Regions from separate parts of the Pseudomonas benzopyrenica genome, predicted to be linked through region 1. Evidence: predicted binding sites of a transcription regulator. Region 1 holds the regulator's gene; the other holds the start of a gene.
What was found. The regulator LexA, encoded in region 1, represses DNA repair genes until DNA is damaged. The targets are predictions, from matches to a motif close to CTGTNTNNNNANACAG.
Positions count from the first base shown of each region.

Region 2: a site for LexA is predicted at 2,254-2,269, ahead of imuA (translesion DNA synthesis-associated protein ImuA). Genes of this name have one in related genera too.

Region 1 covers NZ_CP145723.1:3,802,800-3,807,209, reverse strand. The annotation lists gene topA (type I DNA topoisomerase) at 1-586, shown strand, start outside; gene V6W80_RS18160 (DUF6586 family protein) at 645-1,163, shown strand; gene V6W80_RS18155 (hypothetical protein) at 1,294-1,530, shown strand; gene sulA (SOS-induced cell division inhibitor SulA) at 1,594-2,094, opposite strand; gene lexA (transcriptional repressor LexA) at 2,279-2,890, opposite strand; gene V6W80_RS18140 (TetR/AcrR family transcriptional regulator) at 3,127-3,837, shown strand; gene nagZ (beta-N-acetylhexosaminidase) at 3,918-4,410, shown strand, end outside.
Region 2 covers NZ_CP145723.1:1,701,942-1,706,351, forward strand. The annotation lists gene V6W80_RS07855 (SphA family protein) at 1-620, shown strand, start outside; gene V6W80_RS07860 (DUF4124 domain-containing protein) at 638-1,114, opposite strand; gene lpxO (lipid A hydroxylase LpxO) at 1,292-2,191, shown strand; gene imuA (translesion DNA synthesis-associated protein ImuA) at 2,314-2,928, shown strand; gene V6W80_RS07875 (Y-family DNA polymerase) at 2,936-4,345, shown strand; gene V6W80_RS07880 (error-prone DNA polymerase) at 4,342-4,410, shown strand, end outside.

The DNA of each region.
Region 1 (4,410 bases):
TCTGATCGACGAGCATCGCAAGCTTCACGTCTGCGGCAACAATCCGGACTGCCCGGGCTACGAGATCGAAGAGGGCAGCTATCGCATCAAGGGCTACGAAGGCCCGTCGCTGGAATGCGACAAGTGCGGCAGCGAGATGCAGCTCAAGACCGGCCGTTTCGGCAAATTCTTCGGCTGTACCAATCCGGCCTGCAAGAACACCCGCAAGTTGCTCAAGAACGGCGAGCCGGCTCCGCCGAAGATGGATGCCGTGCCCATGCCTGAGCTGCGCTGCGAGAAGGTCGACGACACCTATGTGTTGCGCGACGGGGCCTCGGGCTTGTTCCTGGCCGCCAGTGGCTTCCCGAAGAATCGCGAGACCCGTGCGCCGTTGGTCAGTGAACTGCTGCCCCATCGCGACGAGATCGATCCCAAGTACCATTATCTGCTGAGTGCTCCGGTGAAGGATGCCGAAGGCCGCCCGGCGGTGATCCGCTTCAGCCGCAAGACCAAGGAGCAGTACGTGCAGACCGAGGTCGAGGGCAAGCCCACCGGCTGGAAGGCCTTCTACGACGGCAAGAAGTGGCAGGTGGAAGAGAAGCGCTAGGGCCTTTGGCTCCGGCGCGAGACAGGTGGTCGGCGTGAGCCGGCCTGAGGAGAAGGGCATGGCCAACGAGCGTTACACCCGCACCAACCAGAAGCTCTATTTCGCCGGTCTAGCGCTGGACAGCTGGCGCTCGGCTCAGGCGGCACCCTCCGCCCAAAGCCAGGGCCGCATCATGGCCGAGCGCGAGGCTTGCCTGTTTCACCTGCATGGCGCCCTGCTGGGGCTCTGTCAGGAGGTGGCAGGCTTCTACCGTCATCCCACCATGGAAGCCACGTCGCTCGCCGTCCTGCTCTCACCCGACGCCTTGAACGAGGCGCCCAGTCCGGAAATGGGTGAACTGGTGGAGCTGGCTGGCAATTCGGAGACTTGGCTGGCGCGGTTGATCGCCGAATACCAGCGGCTGCTGCAACCGCCCCAGGCGCCACGGCGGCCCAAGCAGGACCCGACCTTGGCCCTCATCGAAGCGGTCAGCCTGGAACCGGCCGAACCGGAACTGGGTCTTGAAGAAGTGGAAGCCTGGCGCGAAAGTCTCAAGCAGACGGCGCTCAGATTCCGCGGTGCCATGACCGAGTGGTAGGAGCCGTCCAGCTAGCATGCCGCAGAGGCCGTCAGGACGATGGCCTTGCAGACCGTCGAAAAAGGCTCAGGCAAGTCAGCCTCCCAGACCCCACGCTGTTACACTATCCGCTTAGCTGTGGAGATACTGAATGACTACTGCCTACCTGGAAATCGTTGAACTCTCCGATGGTCGCATCGTGTTGCGCCGTGCGGACGACGAGGAAGCCCTCGTGACCCTTGAGTTTTCCAGCGATGCCAAGGATTTCCTGCATGGACAGCAGATAGAGGTGGCCAAGGCCATGTTCAACCTGGGCGTGCAGATGGCGGGTCGCTTGGCCGAAGGCGACAGCCTTCAGCGTGACGATCAACCCCGCGTCCTGCACTGACTCTCCGCCTGATCCGGCATTCCGTGCGGGAATGCCGCTGCTACATCCCTTCCTGCCCGCTGCCTAGGCGAATCTGACGTTCAGACTCTGGCTGTTGCCCTGGGCCGCGGCGCGTGCCAGTTGCTGCTTGCCCGCATCGCTGAGGTCGTGCAGCCAGCTGATCACCGTATGACTCTGCCCCTTGCGCAGCACCTCGCAGGCCAGTTGCAGCGTCTTGGCCGCGCTCGGCGTCTGCAGCAGGAGCACCCGTTCCGGATTCAGATGGGTACTGCGCAACCAGGCGTTGCTGAGCAGCGACGGCGGCGTGACCAGGGTCAGCCAGCGAGCATCGTCTTTGTCGCTCAGCTGGCGCAGGATGGGCGCCAGCAACTGCAGGCATTGTTCCTGGCTACCGTGCAGGGACATCTCGCTGAAGGTGTCCGGCAGCGGGGCGGCCGGCAGCTCCCGGGCCGGCTTGCCGGCCTTGGGCAGAAAGGCGGTCAGCTCCTGCAGCAGGAGCTCAGGTGCCAGGTCCAGCTCTTGAACCAACGAACGCGGGGCATCGAACATCAGGGGAAATTGCATGGCTACCTCCTGGAGGCGACTCGATCAAATCCACTTGAGATCATGTACCACGGATACATGACGTCACTGTGCTCAGCCTGGTCTTGAGCGCTTTTTCGGAGCGCGAACCTATACCCCCGATCAAGACTTCGGCGTAAGGCAAATAGCGGTGACAAGAGGCTGGCCCGCAGGCCAGCCCTAGACGTTAGCGGCGGATGACGCCAACGCTTAACCCTTCGATGGCGAATTCCTGGGTGGAAAGATCGACTTCGATAGGGGCGAACTCGGGATTTTCCGCCAGCAGGGTGACCTGGTTGCCCGAGCGCTTGAATCTCTTCACGGTGACTTCGTCGCCCACCCGGGCCACGACGATCTGGCCATTGTGCACCTCACGGGTCACATGGACGGCCAAGAGGTCGCCATCGAGGATGCCGACGTCTCTCATGCTCATGCCCTTGACCTTGAGCAGGTAGTCGGCACGGGGCTGGAAGAAGGCCGGGTTGATGGCGCAGTTTTCCTCGACGTTCTGCTCGGCCAGGATGGGGGCGCCCGCGGCGACCCGACCGATGACTGGCAGGCTCTCGTCGGCCTTGCGCGTAGTATCCAGCCCCGGGATGCGGATGCCACGAGAGGCGCCCGGCGTCATCTCGATGGCGCCCTTGCGGGCCAGGGCCTTGAGGTGCTCCTCGGCCGCATTCGGCGATTTGAAACCAAGCTCCTGCGCGATCTCCGCGCGGGTAGGCGGAAAGCCATTGGCTTCGAGGCAACGCTTGATGAAGGCCAGGATCTCGGCTTGTCGCGGTGTCAGTTTCAGCATGATGCACGTCGCGTCGTCTAATGATGCTGTGATTATATACAGTAACTCCAGGTGGTAGGCAAGGGCACCTGGCCCGGCTTCGGACGACAGGCCGGATTGGTGGCAAATAGCCCGCAAACAGCAGAAGGACGAGTGCTCCAGCGCTTTCAGGTCAGGCTCACCGCCCGAACTGCGATTGACTTGGATAGCGTTTGAAACATATGTTTCAAACGGAAATTCATCTATCGAGGAAGGTCATGGCGCAGTCGGATACCGTGGAGCGCATTCTGGATGCGGCCGAGCAACTGTTCGCCGAGCGCGGCTTTGCCGAAACCTCGCTGCGACTCATCACCACCCGCGCCGGGGTCAATCTGGCGGCCGTCAACTATCACTTCGGCTCCAAGAAGGCCCTGATCCAGGCGGTGTTTTCGCGCTTTCTCGATCCCTTCTGCTTCAACCTGGAGCGGGATCTGGATCAGTGGCAGCCGAAGAGCAGGGAAGAGGTGAGCCTGGAGGCGCTGCTGAATCTGCTGGTGGACCACTCCCTGGCCATCAAGCCACGGCATGGCAATGACCTCTCGGTGTTCATGCGTCTGCTGGGTCTGGCGTTCAGCCAGAGCCAAGGCCACCTGCGCAAATACCTGGAACAGACCTATGGGCGTGCCTTCCGCCGCTTCCTGCTGCTGGTGAACCGCGCCGTGCCCGAGATTCCGCCCCTGGAGCTGTTCTGGCGCGCCCACTTCATGCTGGGCGCGGCGGTGTTCAGCATGTCCGGCATCAAGGCACTGCGGGCGATCGGCGAGAACGATTTCGGCGTCGATACCCACACCGACCAGGTGCTGCGGCTGATGGTCCCCTTCCTCGCCACCGGCATGCGGGCGCCGACGGCGATGCACGCACCGGAGCTGGCCCAGGCCCAGTATCGGCCGCGGCGGCCAGTGGCGGTGGAGACAGCCGAGACCTACTAGGCTGCGGCATCGAGGGTGGCTGGGGTAAGCTTGCGTCCCTTTCACGGCGCCATGCGCCGGAGCATTCGGACGAGGTACCCATGCAAGGCTCCCTGATGGTCGATATCGCTGGCACCTGGCTCACCGCCGAGGATCGTCAGCTGCTGCGCCAGCCAGAGGTGGGCGGACTGATCCTGTTCGCCCGCAACATCGAAACCCCGGGGCAGGTCCGCGAACTGTGCCGCGCGATCCGCGCGGTGCGCCCGGAGCTGTTGCTGGCCGTGGACCAGGAAGGCGGTCGCGTGCAGCGCCTGCGCCGCGACGTGGTACGACTGCCGGCCATGGGGCAGCTGGGCGGTCGCGCGGACAGCCTGGAATTAGCCCGGCTCTGTGGCTGGATCATGGCGACCGAGATCCTGGCGGTGGGGCTGGACTTCAGCTTCGCTCCGGTGCTGGACGTCGACCATGGGCGCAGTCAGGTCATAGGCCTGCGCTCCTTCGGCGATGCCGAGCAGGTGATCAGGCTGGGCGGTGCCTTCATCGCCGGCATGGGTGACGCCGGCATGGCCGCCACGGGCAAGCATTTCCCCGGGC
Region 2 (4,410 bases), 2.1 Mb from region 1:
ATGCCGATGTCGACGATGGCCTCGGCGGCCAGGCGCTGAGCGCCCGCGAAGGGGTAGGGGACCTGACCCTGGGCGCCTTCCTGCAGTTACCCACCACCACCCGCCCCGACGGCGGACCGCGCTGGGCGCAGCGCATCGAGGCCGAGATCGTCGCCCCCACCGGTCGCTACGACCGCGACCGGGCGATCAATCCGGGCAGCAACTTCTGGTCCTTCAATCCCTATTACGCCACCACCTACTGGCTGACGCCCCAATGGTCGGTGACCGGGCGCTTCTGGTACCTGTGGAATGGCAAGAACGACCAGCCGCTGCGTAGCTTCGGCGCTGTCTCAGACACCCAGGCCGGCCAGGCACTGCATGCCAACTTCGCCACCCAGTACGCGCTGAACGACCGACTCAGCATCGGCCTGAGCGGCTATTGGCTCCGGCAGATCACCGATACCCAGGTGGATGGCCATGACGTCAGCGGACGCCGGGAAAAAGTCTGGGCCTGGGGTCCGGGTTTCACCTACGCCTTTTCCAGACAGAACCTGGTCACCGTCAACAGCTACTTCGAGCAGGACGCCGAGAACCGCACCGAGGGACGCAAGTTCGTCGTCAACTTCCTGCATCGTCTTTAGGCAGTGGTTACCGCCTTTCAGCGTTTGAAAGGGATACCGTAAATCTGCTGAGTAGGCGGAGCCGGCGGCTGCGCCTGGGGGTGGGGCACCATGTGCCAGGTCTCGTCACGCGGCCGGCGGTCGATGTAGATCGGCACCGGCTGATAGAGGATGCCGCCGCTGCGCACCTGGGTTTCCTGGCGAAAGCTGGAAGAGGAGGAAGAGCCGCCGACCACGGTGACGTCATCGACCGGGCGCTGACGGCTGCTGGCCGGCGCGGGGACTACGGTGATCTCGCGCGGCGCAGTGGCTGGCAGTGGCGTGGCGGGTTTTGGCGGGGGAGTGAAGCCGTTGCTGTCGGGCAAACGCTGCAGCGGAATGGTAGTGATCTGACTATTCGTCGGACAAGCGCCCTGGGTATAGGTCGTCTGGCCCTGGTCGTCCACGCATTTGTAGACATCCTGAGCGGCCACGACGCCACTGGCGAGCAGTAGGCCATAGAGTAGCGAACGCATGATGAGGCCCTCCGGGCACTCGAAGTGTCACCTGCAGGATACAAGATGCCCGTCATGGCTCCCAGCGGCGGTGCACGTCCCCGTGCAAGCCTGCGGCTAATCGTCAGACCTTAGAATTAGGTCTGATGCCGGTGGAGCGTATAACATCTTGAAACATTCTTTTCAGGACAGTGACGCGTGAAGTGGTTCGTGATCGGCGGTTTCTTTCTCTGTGTGTTGTACGTGCATTTTCGCGGTCGGGTGCGTCATCGCTTCCTGCGTCAGCTAGGTGATCATTCGACGGTGTTGGCACCGCTGAACACCTTCATGTTCCTGACGTCGCGGGTACCCAACCAGCCCTATCACCCGGTGGAACGCTTTCCCGAGCTCCAGGTGCTGCAGGACAACTGGCAGCTCATTCGTGACGAAGCCCTGGACCTGCTGCGTGCCGGCCAGATCAAGAAAGCCGCCGAGCACAACGATGCCGGCTTCAACTCCTTCTTCAAGAGCGGCTGGAAGCGCTTCTATCTGAAGTGGTACGGCGACAGCCATCCTTCCGCCATGCAGCTGTGCCCGCAGACCACCGGATTGCTGCGGGGCATCGGCACGGTCAAGGCGGCCATGTTCGCCGAGTTGCCGCCCGGGTCGCGGTTGGTGCGTCATCGCGATCCCTATGGCGGCTCCCTGCGCTATCACCTGGGCCTGGCCACGCCCAACGACCCACGCTGCTTCATCGAGGTGGACGGCCAGCGCTATCACTGGCGCGATGGCCAGGCAGTGGTGTTCGATGAAACCTTCATCCACTACGCCGAGAACACCACCGAGCAGGATCGCATCATCCTGTTCTGCGACATCGAGCGACCGCTGCGCTATCGCTGGGCCGGTGCCTTCAACCGCTGGATCAGCGGTACCCTGCTGGCCTCGGCGGCCTCGCCCAATGACGCCAGCGACCGCACCGGTGGCCTCAACCGTGCCTTCCGGCACCTCTATCGCATCCGTCAACGCGGCAAGGCGCTGAAGAAGCGCAACCGCTTCCGCTACTACCTCGAACAGTGGCTGTTGCTGGCTGCCTTGATCGGCGTGGTGATCTGGATCTGACGGTCACCTTCGTCAGCCGAGGCAGCGGTTCGACTTGACCCCGATGCGGATCGCCTCTAATACTGTATGCATATACAGATTGAGGCGATGGCCATGGATAACACCCCTGCAGGTCTGGCGGCATGAGCGGCGGCGCCAGCCTGGCCCGGCTGTTCGAGGAGCGGCGGCTCTGGAAGGGGCAGACCAGTCCTGATGCCCGGCGCAGCGACCAGCCCACCGGGGTCGCCGCCCTGGATGCCCATCTGCCCGGCGCCGGCTGGCCCGAGGCGGCGCTGACCGAATTGCTGCTCGCCGGCCCCGGCCATGGCGAGTTGCGGCTGCTCTGGCCAACCCTGGCGCGCCTGAGCCAGGCCGCCGAACGCATCGCCCTGATCGGCCCGCCGCTGTTGCCCTATCCCCTGGCCTGGCAGGCGGCCGGCGTGGCGCTGGATTCCCTGGTGGTGATCCGCGCCCAGGGCGCCGAGGTGCTCTGGGCCGCCGAGCAGTGCCTGCGTTCGGGATGCTTCGGCGCGGTGCTCTGCTGGCCCGAGCGGGCCGATGATCGCCAACTGCGTCGGCTGCAGGTCGCCGCCGAGAGCGGTCGTACCCTGGCCTTCGCCCTGCGCTCGGCCGCCGCCCTGGACAATCCCTCGCCGGCGGCCTTGCGCCTGGAACTCAGGGCGCCGCTGGAACGGCTGCACATCCGCAAATGCCGCGGCGGTCAGCCCGGCGTGCTCGATCTGGCCGGCGGCGCTTGAGCTGGTCATGCGCTGGGCCTGCATCCTCTTTCCGCAGCTGGCGCTGGATGCCGTGCTGCGCCGCCATCCGCAGCCGGAGCAGCCGCTGGTGCTGCTTTCCGGTCCGCCCCAGCGTCGCCTGCTGCGGGCGGTCAATCCGGCCGCGCGAGCCCTGGGGTTGCGCCCTGGCCTGACCCTGGCCGCCGCCCAGGCGCTGACCCGCGACTTCGAGCAGCAGGAACATGATCCGGCGCTCATCGAGACGGCCGAGGCGCTGTTGGCGGCCTGGGGCTATGGCTTCAGCTCCCAGGTCAGTCGCCACTATCCGCGGGCGCTGCTGCTGGAGATCCAGTCCAGCCTGCCGCTGCTGGGTCCCTGGCCGCGGCTGGAGCGGCGCCTGCGTCAGGAGCTCCAGGGCCTGGGCTTTCGTCATCGGCTGGCCCTGGCACCCAATCCGGTGGCGGCGCGCATGCTGACCAATGTCGCCGATGGTCTCATCGCCTCTCCGGACGACCTGCCGCGCCTACTCGATCGGCTGCCCGTGGAGCGCGCCGGTTTCGCCCCCCAGCAAGCCCAGGCGCTGACGCGCATGGGTATCCGCCGGTTGGAGCAGCTCAAGGCCCTGCCCAGGGCCGCCCTGGCCCGGCGCTTCGCGCCGGAGCTTCTGCAGCAGCTGGATCTGCTGAGCGGCAGTCGCAGTCTGGCGCTGGAGTTCTATCGGCCGCCCGATCGCTTCGTGGCGCGGGTGGAACTCAATTTCGAGGTGGACTCCCACCAGGCCCTGCTGTTCCCACTGCGCCGCCTCACCGCCGACCTGGCCGCCTGGCTGGCCAGTCGCGACCGTGGCGTGCAGCGCTTCCTGCTCTGGCTGGAACATCGCCAGGGGCCGGCCACCACCCTCACCATCGGCCTGCTGGCCCCCGAGCGCGATGCCGCCCTGCTGTTCGAATTCGCCCGTGGCCGCCTCGAACAGTTGCAGGTGGTGGCGCCGGTCCTGGCGCTGCGCCTGGAAAGCGAGGAATTGCCGCTCTTCGTGCCGGAACGCCATGGCCTGTTCGACGAACGCCCGGCCCAGGCCGTGGGCTGGGAGGTGCTGCGCGAGCGTCTGCGTGCCCGGCTGGGTGAGGAGGCCGTGCTCGGCCTTGGCATCCAGGCGGATCATCGGCCCGAGCGCGCCCTGGTCTGGCGCCACGAGCGACGCCTGGAGACTGTGCTGCCCGGCCTGCGTCCGGGCTGGCTGCTGCGCGAACCGCGCCCCCTCGACGGTCAGCCACGCCGGATCCTGGCCGGTCCTGAACGCATCGAAAGCGGCTGGTGGGACGGCGGCGACCAACGCCGCGACTACTACCGCATCGAGGTGGCCGACGGACGCCAAGCCTGGGCCTTCCGCCGCTATGGCGAGGAGGCGCCCTGGTGGATCCAGGGCTGGTTCGCATGAGCGGCTATGTCGAGTTGCACTGTCTGTCGAATTTCAGTTTCCAGCGCGGTGCCTCCAGCGCCCTG